Regions from separate parts of the Agrobacterium salinitolerans genome, predicted to be linked through region 2. Evidence: predicted binding sites of a transcription regulator. Region 2 holds the regulator's gene; the other holds the start of a gene.

Region 1 (8,075 bases), on a different contig from region 2:
AAAAGCACATAAGACGCCTCGGTCGCACCGGCGGCCTTGCCGGCCTCGAGAATACGTTCGATCTCATGATCGTTGAGCGCCGGAATGACGGGCGCCATCATCACGGCCACGGGAATGCCGGCATCGGTCAGCGCCTTGACGGCTTCCAGCCGCTTCTCCGGCGTGGCGGCGCGCGGTTCCATGTTGCGCGCGAGCTTCCGGTCCAGCGTGGTGACGGAAATACCGACCTTGGCGAGCCCCTTCTTGGCCATGGGCGCGAGAATATCGATATCCCGCTTGATCAGCGCCGATTTGGTGACGATGGCGACGGGATGATCGGCCTTGGCGAGCACTTCCAGTATCTGCCGCATGATGCGCCATTCGCGCTCGATCGGCTGATAGGGATCGGTATTGGTGCCGATGGCGATCACCCGCGGCTTGTAGCCCGGCTTCGCCAGTTCCCGTTCCAGCAGCTTTGCCGCATCCGGCTTGGCGAAGAGCTTGGCCTCGAAATCCAGCCCGGCCGAAAGCCCCATATAGCTGTGCGTAGGGCGCGCAAAGCAATAGATGCAGCCATGTTCGCAGCCGCGATAGGGATTGATGGAGCGGTCGAAGGGGATGTCGGGCGATTCATTGCGGGTGATGATGCTGCGCGGCTTTTCCACCTGCACCTCGGTGCGGAATTCCGGCATGTCCTCGAGAGTCTGCCAGCCATCGTCGAAAACCTCGTGCTGCAGGGTCTCGAAGCGTCCATCCGGGTTCAGCCCGGCGCCACGGCCGCGACGGCGGTCGATCTCGATGCGCAGGCCGGATGCATCGGCCAGCGCATTGGCAATATCCGGCATATGGCTTGGCTGGAATGCAGCCTGCCCCGAAAGCGTATGGTTTCTCATCTGGATGCTCCCAGGACGCCGCACGCCTTTCGAGGCACGCTCAACGCCCTAAACCGTTTCCATCCGGGCAGGCTTTCAACCGCCTTCCGAATGATTAAATTCCTACATCAGGAATGAGAACAATACAAGAACAAAATTGCAAATTCGGCTCGTTCTCCAGAGGTGGGCGCGGCCCCGTCCGGAGACTGTGCGCCAGGTGGGCAAGGACAGCCTTGGATTTTTACCGCGACGAGCGTAGTGGCAATTTATTGTGCGATGCGTTAGAGCTATGCAGATGTTGACAGTCATAATGGAATGCCGGGATCACGAGCCGGAACTGGCGCACACATTGTCTGCGCTCGTCACCGGGGCCGTGGAAGGGCTTGTAAGCGATGTTGTGATTCTCGATCACGGCTCGCGCGATGGATCGTCGCGCGTCGCCGATGCCGCCGGCTGCCGTTTTTATGGGCAGTGGGACATCGAAGACGTGGTGAAGTCTGCACGCGGCGGCTGGCTGCTTCTGATTGAGCCCGGCGCGCGCCCGCAGGCGGGCTGGATCGACGAGATTCTCGAATATGTGGCGATCTGCGCGCAGCCGGCCCGCTTTTCGCCCTCGCGCTATCACCGGCGCAATGTCCTCAGCCGTATGCTGCGGCGTATTCCGCCATTGGAACATGGATATCTTCTGCCAAAGAAGCATGCGGTGTCGATTGCGAAATCGGGCATGAGCCTGACGCAATTTGTCGGCACGCAGAAGCCGCGCCGGCTGAATGCGGAAATGGTGCCCGCCTGGGCGCTGCGGGCCTCGGCGTAAGCTTGAGGCCGCTTTAGCCGGCCAGAACCTTGCCGGGGTTCATGATGCCGGCGGGATCGAAAGCGTGCTTGATGCGCCGCATCAGTTCCATTTCGATGCCGGGGCGGATGGCCGCCAGCTCGTCGCGCTTCAATTGCCCGATGCCGTGTTCGGCCGAAATGGAGCCGCCGAGCGACAGCACGATGCCATGTACGATCTCGTTCATGTCCCGCCAGCGGCCAATGAATTCGGCCTTGTCGGCTCCCACAGGCTGGGAAATATTGTAGTGAATATTGCCGTCGCCCAGGTGTCCGAAGGCGCAGACGCGGGCGCCCGGGATGGTGGCAAGAACCGCCTTTTCCGCCGTCGCCATGAATTCCGGTATTTTCGACACCGGAACGGAAACATCGTGCTTGATCGAGCCGCCTTCGGGTTTCTGCGCCTCCGACATGCTTTCGCGCATATGCCAGAGCGCCTGCCGCTGCGCTTCGGACGCGGCGATCACCGCATCCTGAACCAGCCCGGCCTCAAAACCGCGCTCCAGCAGCGATTGCATCATGCTATCCGCCGTCTCGGCCGAATCGGAGGTGGAGATATCGATGAGCGCGTACCAATTGTGCGGCTGTTCCAGCGGATCGCGCACGCCGGGAATATGCCGGGCGGTGAATTCGACGCCGATTCGCGGCATGAGTTCGAAGCCGGTCAGCGCCGTGCCGCAGAGATTGGAAGCCATTTCGAACAGTTTCAGCGCGTCTTCGGTGGAGGTGAGCCCCGCAAAGGCCACCTGATGGCCGAGTGGCTTCGGGAAGAGCTTCAGCACCGCGCCGGTGATGATGCCAAGCGTGCCTTCGGAACCGATGAAGAGATCGCGCAGATCGTAACCCGTATTATCCTTTTTCAGCCGGCGCAGCCCGTTCCAGATTTCGCCGGTCGGCAGCACGACTTCCAGCCCGAGGCAGAGCTGGCGCATATTGCCATAAGCGAGCACCGCCGTGCCGCCGGCATTGGTGGCGAGATTGCCGCCGATGCGGCAGGACCCTTGAGAGCCGAGCGACAGCGGGAACATCCGCTCCACGGAATCAGCAGCCTTGTGAATGTCATCGAGAATGCAGCCGGCATCCGCCACGATGATATTGGCGACCGGATCGATATCGCGAACGCGGTTCATGCGCTCCAGCGACAGGATGATGTCGGTGCCATCAGCGCGCGGTGTCTGTCCGCCCACGAGGCCGGTGTTGCCGGTCTGCGGCACGATGGCGGTGCCGGTTTCGCTGGCGAGCTTGAGGATGGCGGCAACCTCTTCGACCGAACCGGGCTTGATGAGCAGCGGCGAGGCGCCGCGATAAAGCCCGCGATTTTCCACGAGGCGCGGCGCCATTTCCGCCGCGTCGCGGACCGCGTTCTTTTCGCCGACAATGACGGCAAAGCGGTCGAGAATGTCGGAGGAGGGGATGGCGGTGGTCGTCATGGGCGGCGTCTCGCTGGCTTTTGAAACATGGGCGAAAGGATTGGGCGCCGTTAGCCTCGCGGCGCGGCGGCGCGGGACAGGCGGTCGTTGATCGCCTCTCCGAGGCCATGGGTGGGAATGGCGGTGATGGCGATCATGTCTGCGCCGCTTGCATCGGCGGCTTTCAGATAGTCGAACAGATTGGCGGCGGCCTCGGCAAGATCGCCGGAAGGGCTGAGATCGAGCACGGCGCGCGCCATCTCTTCGCCGGCAATGGCGACGCTGCCGAATCGGATCAGCGCTTCATCTGGCCGAACCGATGTGGCGTGAAGGCGCACGGCCGCACCCGGCGCATAATGTGATGCCAGCATTCCCGGCGCCTCAATGGCGGCGGCGGCATTTTTCGGCCGTTCGAGGTTTTTTCCCGCAACGCGTTCTATATCCTCGGTGATGACGCCGCCGGGACGAAGCAGCCGCACCCGGCCATCCTCCTCCACCTTGACGATGGTGGATTCGACGCCGACGGTGGCCGCGCCGCCATCGAGAATGAGATTGATCTTCTGGCCAAGATCCGCCTCCACATGGGCTGCACTTGTCGGGCTGATTTTGCCGGAACTATTGGCGCTGGGGGCGGCGAGCGGCCTGTCGAATCGGCGGATCAGATCACCGGCAAAACCCTGCGGCACACGAATACCGACCGTATCGAGCCCGGCCGTCGCCAGCGAATGAATGTCGCTTCCCGCCTTCAGCGGCAGCACCAGCGTCAGCGGGCCGGGCCAGAAGGCCTTTGCGAGCTTCAGCGATATGGGATCGAAGACGGCGTAACGTTCGGCCATGGCGATATCGGCCATGTGGCAGATCAGGGGGTTGAACTGCGGCCGGCCTTTCGTCTCGTAAATGCGGGTGATCGCCGCCGGATTGGTGGCGTCGGCGGCAAGGCCGTAGACGGTTTCCGTCGGCAGGGCGATGGGTTGGCCGGCGGCAAGCTCCGCCACGGATGCTTGCAGGGCTGTTTCCCGCTCATGTTCAATGTTGATGTGACGCGCCATGATGCTGCCTTTCAGGGCGGTCAATAGCGTATTTCAGGCTGGAATGGAAATCGCTATCGCGGCTTTTATATCGCCTTGATGATCCTGCGCATCTCCTCGGACCGCGCGCCAAGCATCAGTACGTTTTTCAACGCCACGCGCGGATCGTGGGTCTGGAACAGCAGGCCGCCGCGATGCACGGAGGTATCGACGGCGACCTCCTGGTCGGGAAGCGCGTTGATGGCGACGGCGAAATACATCCGCGAGTAGCGCGCATCGATATTTTCGAAGAAGTTTTCAGCCCCGCTCAGCTCGGCGAAGAAATTCGCGAAATAAAAGGACCAGAGCACATGGCGCTCGGCATCGAAGCTGGTTTTCGCCGCCGTGACGTGACAATAGCCGAGATGCGGCCGGTCATTGAGCAGATGGTGAAAAACCATCTTCGGAAAACGGATGGACTGGTGAAAGCCGTTCAGACGGCTGTGGGTGGCGTCGGCGGCAGCTTCCAGCTTTCGCCCCGTCAGAGCAGCCACTTCGTCATGGCTGTAATAGGCACGTTCTTTCGGCAGCCATCGCTCTTCATAACGGCTGATGCGCCCTGTCCGCAGAAAATCGGAATGCGCGGTCTTCGAGCGTATCGGTGCGACCGAATGCCTGCTCGCATCGAAATAGCGTATGCGTGTCGCCTTCTCCACCAGGAACACCCTCGTTGCTGCGGTCCGGCAAGATAAATTGGGGTGCGTTAATACTCCGTTGCGCCGCATCCCCCGTTTTCTTACGGGTGGGGAGTAAAGAGTGCAGTATTATGCGTCATATTGCGACGTCGTTGCAGGCGCTAAATAGCTGTCGGATTTAGCAGTGGAATGGCTTGTGGCGGCGGATTGCGCATGTCGCAATTTGTCGCCAATGCGGAAGCCGATGTCGCTGTCTGTGCTGCCGCAAATGACCGCCGGTGTTTAGATGAGTACATGCTTCCGCAACCCCGCAAATGGTGTCGGGCAGGGCGGTTTGATCGAGGATTTGGCCATGGAATTGCGTGATACCGTATTGCGCCAGCTGAAAAACCGCCGCGAAGGCTTCAGCCTGGAGCAGCCCTTCTACACGGACCCGGATTATTTCAAACTGGACATGGAAACCATCTGGTATCGCGACTGGCTGTTTGTCGGCCATGATTGCGAAGTCCAGAAGTCCGGCAGCTATTTCACTGTGCAGGTCGGCGCTTATTCTGTGGTCATCGTTCGCGGCCGTGACGGGCAAATCCGCGCTTTCCACAATTCCTGCCGCCATCGCGGCTCCCGCGTCTGCACCACGCAGAAGGGCCAGTCGGCCCGCCTTGTCTGTCCCTATCATCAGTGGACCTATGATCTCGACGGCAAGCTGCTGTTTGCGCGCCATATGGGCGAAGAGTTCGACAAGGGCGATTTTGGCCTGAAGCCGGTCGCCTGCGAAACCGTCGCCGGTTACGTCTTTATCTGCCTCGCCGATCAGCCGGCCGATTTCGAGCCGATGCGCAAGGAAGTCGAGAGCTACATGGCCCCGCACCGTATCTGGGAGGCGAAGGTCGCGCATGAGAGCACGATCATCGAAAAGGGCAACTGGAAGCTCGTCTGGGAAAATAACCGCGAGTGCTACCATTGCGCCGCAAACCACCCGGAACTGTGCCGCACCTATCCCGAAAACCCGAGCGTGACGGGAACGGACGGCGGTGCGAGCGATCCCGAGATCGGCGGCCACTGGGCGCGCTGCGAGGCCGCCGGCCTGCCGAGCCGTTTCAAGATCGACAAGAACGGACAGTTCCGCGTCGCCCGTATGCCGCTGATCGGTGAGGCGGAAAGCTACACCATGTCCGGCAAGCCCGCCGTGCGTCGGCCGCTGTCTGATGATGTGAGCATCAGCCATATCGGCGCGCTGTTGCTGTTCCATTACCCGACGACCTGGAACCACTTCCTCGGCGACCACACCATTTCCTTCCGTGTGCTGCCGCTCAGCGCCACGGAGACCATGGTCACCACCAAATGGCTGGTGCACAAGGATGCCGTCGAAGGCGTGGACTACGATCTCGAAGACCTCACCCACGTCTGGAACGAGACCAACGATCAGGATCGCCGCATCGTCGAGGAAAATGCCTTCGGCATCCGTTCCCCCGCCTATGAGCCCGGCCCCTATTCCATGGAGGACGAAGGTGGCGTGATGCAGTTCGTCAACTGGTATTCCGATTTCATGATCGACCGGCTCTCGGGCGACAAGTCCCGGCTTTCGGCTGTAGCGTGATGCGAAGATGAATATGGTTGTGACCTATAAACATATTGATGAGATGAAGCCCTGGAGCGACAAGCTCCAGCTTCTGGAATGCATCTCGGTGACGCCCGAGACGGCGGATGTGATGACGTTTCTGTTCCGTTCGGAGGATCAGAACTGGTTCCGTTATCTGCCGGGCCAGTTCGTCACGCTGGAACTGCCGGTGGGCAAGGAGCCGCTTTACCGCACCTACACATTGTCCTCCAGCCCGTCGCGGCCCTATGCGCTGTCGGTCACGGTCAAGGCGCAGGCCAACAGCATCGGCACGCGCTGGATGTTCGACAATCTGAAACCCGGCATGAAAATCCGGGCGCTCGGCCCGCTCGGCGACTTTTCCTACGTCAAGCATCCCGGCGACAAATATCTGTTCATTTCGGCAGGCTCCGGCGTCACGCCGATGATGTCGATGGTGCGCGACATGAGCGACCGCGCCCCGCAGAGCGATATTGCTTTCATCAATTGTTCGCGCACGCCCGGCGATATCGTCTTCCGTCACGAACTGGAATATCTCGCCCGGTTCATGCCGAACCTGTCGCTCGGCTTCATTGTCGAAAAATGCGGACGCACCGATCTGTGGTCGGGGCTGAAAGGCATGGTCGACAAGGCCAAGATCGCGCTGCTGGCTTCCGATTTCATGGAGCGAACCGTCTTCTGCTGCGGCCCGGAACCGTTCATGGCAGCGGTCCGTTCGATGCTCGACGCGTCCGGTTTCGACATGGGGCGCTATCATCAGGAAAGCTTCGCGCCGGCTGCGCCGGTCACCGTTGGTGAAACCGTACTTACTGGTGCGGATGGCGAAACGCTGTCGATGGTGGGTTTCACCCTTTCCGGAAAAGAGATGGCCTGCCAGCCCGGCCAGACGGTCCTGATGACGGCGCGCGCCGCCGGCGTCCGTATCGGGGCGGCCTGCGAATCCGGCATCTGCGGCACCTGCCGGGTACTGAAGCTTTCCGGCGAGGTGGAGATGAACCACAATGGCGGCATTCTCGACGAGGAAATCGAGGAAGGCTATATTCTCGCCTGCTGCTCGCGCCCGTTGACAGATGTGAAGGTGGAGGCCTGACGCCAGCAGGCGTTTCAAACCTCCTTCATTCACCGGATGGTTGTCATGGAACCAAATTTTCCTAAATTCGTTTGCACGTCATCGAATTCTTTTCGGGCATAGAGCGGGGGCTAACCTTGATCTCCGACAAGAGCGAGTGAGTGAAAAAGGCGCGGTCAACGCGCTGAAGCAAATGGAGGAAGGTCATGATGAATTTCCGGAGAACGAGTGTCGCGACAGCGATTGTCGTGTTCCTGACCAGCTTTACCCCATCGCAGGCGTTTCAGGTTCCTGTTCCGGTGACGAAGCCGGCTGTGGCGACTGAAAATGTGGTGCCGGTGCAGTACCGTGAATGGGATCGTCGCCGCCATTGGGATGGGCGACACATGCGCCGCCCGCCACCGCATCGAAACGGCTGGTACAACGGTCACCGTGGTTATCGCGATCGTCGGCCGGGTTACCGTTACCACAACGGTTACTGGTTCCCGCTGGCAGCCTTTGCGGCAGGTGCGATTATCAGCGGCGCCATGCAGCAGCCGCGTCCGGCCTATGGCGGCAGCCATGTGGCTTGGTGTCAGAACCGCTGGCGCTCGTATCGCGCCTATGACAACACCTA
Region 2 (8,075 bases):
ATCGTCGGCATCTTCGCGATCATGCGCAGCGAAGCGACCATGCGCTGGTGCGGATCGGTGATGTCGGTCGAGTCGTGGTAGAAGGCCGAGAGAGCGCCGACCGTGCCGCACATGACGGCCATCGGATGCGCATCGCGACGATAGCCGGTGAAGAAGCGGCTCATCTGCTCATGCACCATGGTGTGGCGCGTGACGCGGGTGTCGAAGTCCTTCTTCTGCGCAGCCGTTGGCAGCTCACCGTAGAGCAGCAGATAGCAGGTTTCCAGGAAGTCGCCCTGTTCGGCGAGCTGCTCGATGGGGAAACCACGGTGCAGGAGAACGCCCTCGTCACCGTCGATATAGGTGATCTTGGATTCGCAGGAGGCCGTCGACGTGAAACCCGGGTCGTAGGTGAAGGAGCCCGTGTGCTTGTAGAGCGTGGCGATATCGACGACGCTTGGTCCAATCGTGCCCTCCCTGACCGGGAGTTCCACCTGCTTTTCGCCAAGTGTCACTGTAGCGCTTTTTTCCGTCATACTGATCCTCCGAAAACATGCGGGTGGGGGCGTTGAGACACACCCCGCGGTTAAGCGTCTACCGATTAGCTATATGATCCTTGCGCAGATGCCAAGCTATCCAAAGGTCAAATTGTGCATTGCGGCAAACGCAATTGCGTTGCTTTTCGCTTTATCGATCATGGCAACTCAATCTCGGTCAACGCAGGGTTAAAGGAAAGCATTGCAATCCCGCGCGTCCACCTGCAAACCTGTTTCCGGTGCGGCAGGGGCGCGGCGCAGATTGCTTGATCAAGGGGAAAAACAGCATTTCGGATATGCCGAAACGATGCAGGGCGGATTGCCCCGCACGACGGAGATGCTGTCTCCGCAGCGCCGTACCGGCGATCTGGCGACATATGGTCTGCCGGCCCTTGCCGACAAGCCGCAAACGCAAACTGCCATTCTCCAGAAAATCACCACCTGCCTCGCCGAGGAACGTGCATTCGGTCATGATTTTCTTTTCGTGCCGGTCTTCATCGGCTGTGGGGCGATCCTCTGGTTTTCCCTTGATGCAGCACCCTCATTGCCGCTTCTTGTTGTTCTATTTTTCCTCGCCGCCGGCCTGGCATTCGCCACCCGATATCACGCGACTCTGGTGGCCACGGCGTGCAGCCTCGTCGCACTGCTGTTGCTGGGCATGCTTTTCGCCGAATTTGAAACGCGGAGGGCAGGGACGGTGGTGCTGGATACGCCCGTTACCACCACTATTACCGGCACGGTGATGCGCCGAGAGGTCGATGCCCGCGGCGATTGGCGTTATGTGGTGCAGCTGGCTGCGACAGAAGCGCCGGCGTTGTCACGCCTGCCTGGAAAGGTTTCGCTGCTGGCCCGCGGCGGCGGAAAGCCGGTGGCACTCGGTGCGACAATTCGCGGCAAGGCGCGGCTTTCGCCGCCATCCGGTCCGGCTTTGCCCGGTCTCAACGATTTCGCCTTCGCGTCCTATTTCAGGGGCATAGGCGCGACCGGCTTTTTTTACAAGCCGCCGCAGACGATCACTGCCCCTGATATCGACGCAAAGGATGATTGGCTGGAATGGGCCGATATGCGGCTCTACGGCCTGCGCACCGCCATTGCCGAGCGCATCCGCAGCACCATTGGCGGCGACGCCGGTGCGTTTGCCGCCTCTATCGTCACCGATGAGAGACAGGCCATATCGGCGGAAACAATGGAAGCCCTGCGGCTTTCCGGCCTTGCCCATATCGTTGCCATATCCGGGCTCAACATGGCGTTGGCATCAGGCATATTCTTCGTGGGGCTGAGGCTTGCCTTCAGCCTGTTTCCGGCCTTTGCCCAGCGCTGGCCGGTGAAGAAAATATCCGCTTTTGCGGCGCTGCTGATGACGCTCGCCTATTACCTGATATCAGGTTTTGCCGTCTCTGCCGAACGCGCCTGGCTGATGATGTCGGTGATGCTGATCGCGGTGCTGTTCGATCAGCCGTCGCTTAGCCTCAGGAATGTTGCGCTGTCCGCTCTGGTCATCCTTGTTCTCTCTCCTTCGGAAATCATGGGGCCGAGCTTCCAGATGTCCTTTGCCGCGACAATCGCGCTTGTTGCCGCTTATGCCGCCTGGAGCCGCTGGCGCGGCGACCGGGAGCGTCTGTTCACAGGCCGCAAACCGGCGTGGATGACGGTGGCGGGAACGGCAGGCGCCGTCATCGGCGGTGTTGTCACCACATCGCTGATCGGCGGGCTTTCGACGGCGATCTATTCCGCCGAGCATTTCCAGCGTGTCACCACCTATGGACTTTTCGCCAATCTGGCAGCCATGCCGCTGATGTCGCTGGTCGTCATGCCCTTCGGCCTCATCGCCATGCTGTTGATGCCCTTCGGGCTCGATGCGCCGTTCCTGAAGGTCATGGGTTACGGCATGGCGCTCGTTATCGAGGTTGCGGACGAGGTGGCGTCCTGGGGTGGCAGCGCGGCGACCGGGAGACCGCATGGCGCTTTCATCGGCATTGCCTCTGTGGGTTTTCTGCTGCTGACATTGCTGCGCACCCGTTTGGCGCTACTCGGTTTGCCACCTCTGATATTGGCCTTCGGCCTCTCTGGAGCCGTCGCCCAACGCGGTCTGCCTGATCTGCTTGTCCATGAGGAAGGCAAGCTGGTGGCGCTTCTGGACGAGGGCAGGGTCTACACCACAAAAACGCGGCCGCAGGGCTTCATCTATGAGCAATGGCAGAGGGCGCTGCTGTTGCCTGACAAACCGCTCCCACCGGTCCTTCTCAAGATGGGGGCTCCGACAACAACCGTTGCTCTCACCACCAAATCCAAGCTGGCGCCGGAGGACATGAAGGCCGTGGCGCGGGAGATGATAACGACGCTGAGAGATGCCGCACCCGGTGTCTTCACCTGCAGAACAGGCATCTGGTGTGCGGCGCGCGCGGGAAGCGGCGAATTTATCATAGTTCTGGAAGACGGCCGGTTTGCAGGAAAAGCCTGTGATATCGCCGATATCGTCATCGTCTCCCGCAGAACCTCGTTTGCGCAATGCCGCTCGGGCGCCCTGCTGCTCAATCGCGACACATTAAGACGCATCGGCTCGGTAGAGATAAATTTCGCCGGCAGCGAACAGGCGGGGGTGGTGGGGCGGATGCGCGCGGCAACCGCCAGCACCGACAGGCCGTGGAGCGAACATCGCTATTACGACTGGAAGAGTGGCCGCTTTGACCGTGATGTGCCAGAAGCCGTCACTCAGGTGCTGACGGCATCGCAGTGAGTGCCGTCAGCATGTTTTGTCAGGCCTTGGCGCGCAGATCCGCGGTCAATTCGCCAATGCTGCCGATCTCTTCTTCATGCGGCAGATCGCGCCAGATTTCCTTCAGTCCGGCCTCATACCATTCGCGCATGGCGGGCAGGGCAAGCAGCCTGTCACAATAGGCCTTCGCCGCTGGCGAAAGATCGGCGCCATAGGTCTGGAAACGGAACGCCACCGGGCAGAAGAAGGCATCGACCGCCGTGAATTTTTGACCGGCGAGAAACGGTCCGCCGAATTTTGCGAGGCCTTCGCTCCACAGCGCATCAATGCGTTTTATGTCGGCCGCAAGCCCGGCATCGCCGCCCTTCGGTTTTACGCGGATACCGACCGACATGGGATAGAGATTGCGCAGCGAAGAGAAGCCCGCATGCATTTCACTTGCCGCCGAGCGTGACCAGGCCCGTGCCTGCTTGTCACTTGCCCAGACACCCTGATGTCTCTCGGCCAGATATTCGGCAATCGACAGCGATTCCCAAACCGTCACGCCCTCATCAACAAGGCACGGCACCTTGCCCGTCGGCGAAAAGCTGGAGAAGGCAACACCTTCGCCAAAGGGAACGAGTTTTTCATCAAAGGCGATGCCGAGCGTGCGCATCAAAACCCAGGGCCGCAGCGACCATGAGGAATAGTTCTTGTTGGCAATATAAAGATCGTACATGGCGTTTTTCCCCCGATAGGATGCGCATTTCTATATCTGCGAATGGTCTTGGAATATCGCAAAGAATCCATGGCTCCCATAACGCCAATTGATGGATGGGCCATCGTGCACAACCGCATTTTCGCAACGACGAGCGCGTTTGCCACTTAAAAAAGAAAAGGCGCATCAATTCAACGAAATGACGCGCCCTTCATCTTGCAGGCCAGATATGCCGCCGTTTAACTGTTTCGGCTTATCCAAACCGGCGGCGGCATCAATGATATCTGCGGATCAACCCAACCAGCTTGCCCTGTATCTTCACCCGATCAGGCCCGAAAATTCGGGTCTCATAGGCCGGGTTTGCAGCTTCCAGCGCGATGGAGGCTCCCTTGCGGCGGAAACGCTTCAGGGTCGCTTCTTCATCATCCACCAGCGCGACGATGATATCACCCGGATTGGCCGTATTGCCGTTGCGGATGATGACGGTATCGCCATCAAAAATGCCGGCCTCGATCATCGAATCACCCTTGACCTCCAGAGCGTAATGTTCGCCCGAACCCAGCATATCCACTGGCACAGCCACATCATGGGTGTTGTTCTGGATGGCGGAAATCGGCACACCGGCGGCGATGCGGCCCATGACCGGCACGGTGACGGCACCGCCGAGATCATTGGCAGGCGCCTTGGGGGTCGCGGCCGGCTCCGGCGCCTTCGGCTTGCCCAGGCTGCCTTCGATGACGCTCGGTGAGAAACCACGCTGCGGCCTTGCGCCCGGCGTATAGGCCTCAGGTAATTTTATCACTTCCAGCGCTCGCGCCCTGTTGGGTAGCCGGCGAATAAACCCGCGCTCTTCGAGTGCGGTAATCAGCCGGTGAATGCCGGATTTGGAAGCAAGATCGAGTGCGTCCTTCATTTCATCGAAGGAGGGCGGCACGCCGGACTCTTTCATTCTTTCATGAATGAAGAGAAGCAATTCCTGCTGTTTGCGCGTGAGCATGAGGAAAACACCCTTGAGAATCGTCGTTGAAGTCGCGAAACAAATACAGAACGAACACTATATGTTCCATATGTGTTCCGCAATCCCCTAAAATTTCGTGAAGGGTGCATCTCAGATCGTGATTTGATATTCGAAAGCGTGAACTGCCGAGAGCCGGTAGGGTTGGTGACTATTTTGATAATCGGAGGAACTGCTGTCTGAAGTGGGCAATTGAAGGCAGCTCTGTGTTTCAGGCATCCGGTACGACGATCCGTCCGTCTAAGACGGCAAATCGCTCATATCCGTTACGAGGATTTTCTTAGAGGGCGTGTTCGCCCGGTCCGAGATAGCTCGCCATCAGTGCCGGATCGACGGCGAGTTCGGCGGCCGGGCCTGAGCGGCGGACCTCGCCGAGTTCGACGAGGTAGGCCTCGTCGGCGATTTCAAGCGCGGCGCGGGCGTTCTGTTCGACGAGCAGGATGGAGACACCGGTACGACGCAGTTCGGCAACGATGCGCAGGATTTCGGCGACGATCAACGGCGCAAGCCCGAGACTAGGCTCATCCAGCAGCAAAAGCCTCGGCCGGCTCATTAGTGCCCGGGCGAGCGCCAGCATCTGCCTTTCGCCGCCGGAAAGCGTTCCGGCAAGCTGCTTGCTGCGCTCGCGAAGGCGTGGAAAGAGTGCGTGTATTTCCTCACGGGTTTCGTTGCGCTCCTGGCGTGAGCGCAGGAATCCGCCGAGCTCGATATTATCCTCGACGGTCATCGACCCGAACAATTCGCGCCTTTCCGGCACAAGGCAAAGGCCAGCGGCAACCCGGGCCTCGATGGTATCGGGCACTGGCGCGCCGTCGTAAAGAATGGTCCCGCGCGAAGGCACGACGCCCATGATGGCGTTGAGCAGCGTGGTCTTGCCCGCCCCGTTTGCGCCGATGACCGTGACGATGCTGCCGGACGTCATGGAAAGCGAGATGCCATGCACCACCTCCGCCCGGCCATAGGCAACGTGGATGTCTTTGATGTCGAGTAGATGTCCGCTCACGCTGCACCCCCAAGATAAGCCGCGATCACGGCTGGATGTTGCCTGATTTCAGCCGGCTTGCCTTCGGCGATCAGGGTGCCAAAATCGAGGACGACGATGTGATCGACCAGCCCCATGACGAAACCCATGTCATGCTCGACGAGCAGCACGCTCACGCCCTCGGCCCGCAGTTTTTTCAGCAGTGTGGCGAGCTCCTGCTTTTCGCCGTGGCGCAGACCGGCCGCCGGTTCGTCGAGCAGCAGAAGCGTCGGGTTGAGGCAGAGCGCGCGGGCAATTTCCAGAATTCGGATCTGCCCGAGAGCGAGGTCGCCGGCGGGACGGTCGCGATGAGCACCGAGACCGACGCGATCGAGCTGATGGGCGGCTTCGGCAAGCAGCGCCCGCTCCTGTTTTCGCTCCAGCCGTAAGAAGCTCCGGAAAACGCCGGCATTGCCACGCAGATGCGCGCCGAGAGCGACATTTTCGAGCACCGACATGGTTGGAAGGACCTTGGCATGCTGAAAGGTTCTGGCGATGCCGCGTTTGGCGATCAGCCGGGGATTGAGGCCTGAGAGCTTCTGTCCCTGATAGGTGACGTTGCCGCCGGAAAGGCCGAGGATGCCGGTGATGAGATTGAAAGTCGTGCTCTTGCCGGCGCCGTTCGGGCCGATCAGGCCGACGATCTGCCCGGCCTTGATATCGAAGCTGACATCGTTGACCGCCGTCAGTCCGCCAAATGTCTTCCGCACCCGATCGACCCCGACCAGCGGACTGCCGGGCGCAGGCATGTCCCGCGTTTCAAGACTGGCGCCGTCGCGGCGGATGGCGCGCGGCGGCCGGGCAGGCAGGTATTTTTCCAGAAGTGGCCAAAGACCGTCTCGGGAGAGCTGCAGGATCAGGACGAGCAGCACGCCGAACACGATCATTTCTACATTCACCGAGGTGCCGACAAGGCCGGGCAGGACCCGTTGCAGCACCTCTTTCAACACCAGCACCACGGCTGCGCCGAAGATGGCGCCCACAACCCGGCCCGAACCACCGACGACGGCCATCAGCATATAGGTGATGCCCATGTCGAGCCCGAAAGGCGTCGGGTTTATCGACCGCTGCATATGGGCGTAAAGCCAGCCGGACAGCGCTGCTACAACGGCTGCGAAGACGAAGACGGTCAGTTTGGCCCGCTCGATATTCACGCCGAACGCCTCCGCTGCCTGCGAGCCGCCACGCAGGGCGCGAATGCCGCGCCCGACACGGCTGTCGAGCAGGTTCTGCGCGCCGATCGCCACGGCAACGACGAATATCCAGATCACGTAATAGATCGAGCTGCTGCTCATCAGCGGTTCGTTGCCGACCGAGAGTGGTGGAATGCCGGAGATCCCGTCATACCGGCCGAGGAGCTCGATGCGACCGAAAAGGTAATAGATCGCAAGCCCCCAGGCGATGGTGCCGAGCGGCAGGTAGTGTCCGGAAAGCCTGACTGTCATCAGCCCTAGCGGCAGGGCCACGATGACGCCGACAACGAGAGACAGCGGTAGCGTGAGCCAGGGTGAAAAGCCGTAGGCCGTGGTCAGAACCGCCGTCGTATAGGCGCCGAAACCGCAAAAGGCCGCCTGGCCGAAGGAGGTCATGCCACCAACGCCGGTCAACAGCACGAGCCCGATGGCGACCAGAGATGCAAGCCCAATATTGTTGGCGAGCGTCACCCAGAATGGTGGAACCGGCAGCAGCGGGAAGGCGGCGACGAGAAGAAGCGCGGCAATGGCGGGATAAAGGTGTCTGCCGAGGGTCATATCACTCTTCCTCATGATGGCTGGCGCCGAAGGAAAGCCAGATCAGCACCGGCACGATGAGACCGAACACGATGATTTCCTTGAAATCGCTGGCGAAGAAGGACGCGAAGGCCTCAATCAGCCCGACGCCGATCGCGGCAATGGCAGTAACGGGAAAGCTCGCCATGCCACCGAGAATGGCAGCAACGAAGCCCTTGAGGCCGATCAGGAAGCCCGTGTCGTAGAAGATGGTGGTGATTGGACCGATCAGCACGCCTGATATGGCCGCGATTGCGGCGGCAAGCACAAAGGCGGTGACACCGGTCAGTTCCGTTCGAACACCGACAAGTCGCGCGCCGAGCCGGTTAATGGCCGTCGCTT

Evidence for each region. The regulator LexA, encoded in region 2, represses DNA repair genes until DNA is damaged. The targets are predictions, from matches to a motif close to TGTTCNNNNTGTGTTCNG.
Region 1: a site for LexA is predicted at 988-1,005, ahead of O9X91_RS00495 (PA0069 family radical SAM protein). Genes of this name have one in related genera too.

What each region holds. Positions count from the first base shown of each region.
Region 1 covers NZ_JAPZLN010000001.1:97,573-105,647, reverse strand. Annotated here, with positions in the region: gene O9X91_RS00495 (PA0069 family radical SAM protein) at 1-872, opposite strand, end outside; gene O9X91_RS00490 (glycosyltransferase family protein) at 1,147-1,665, shown strand; gene O9X91_RS00485 (FAD-binding oxidoreductase) at 1,679-3,112, opposite strand; gene O9X91_RS00480 (L-threonylcarbamoyladenylate synthase) at 3,163-4,140, opposite strand; gene O9X91_RS00475 (DUF6656 family protein) at 4,206-4,814, opposite strand; gene O9X91_RS00470 (aromatic ring-hydroxylating oxygenase subunit alpha) at 5,146-6,390, shown strand; gene O9X91_RS00465 (FAD-binding oxidoreductase) at 6,398-7,480, shown strand; gene O9X91_RS00460 (BA14K family protein) at 7,666-8,075, shown strand, end outside.
Region 2 covers NZ_JAPZLN010000003.1:295,057-303,131, reverse strand. Annotated here, with positions in the region: gene gltA (citrate synthase) at 1-515, opposite strand, end outside; gene O9X91_RS13450 (ComEC/Rec2 family competence protein) at 823-3,252, shown strand; gene O9X91_RS13445 (glutathione S-transferase family protein) at 3,272-3,949, opposite strand; gene lexA (transcriptional repressor LexA) at 4,203-4,925, opposite strand; gene O9X91_RS13435 (ABC transporter ATP-binding protein) at 5,224-5,946, opposite strand; gene O9X91_RS13430 (branched-chain amino acid ABC transporter ATP-binding protein/permease) at 5,943-7,715, opposite strand; gene O9X91_RS13425 (branched-chain amino acid ABC transporter permease) at 7,717-8,075, opposite strand, start outside.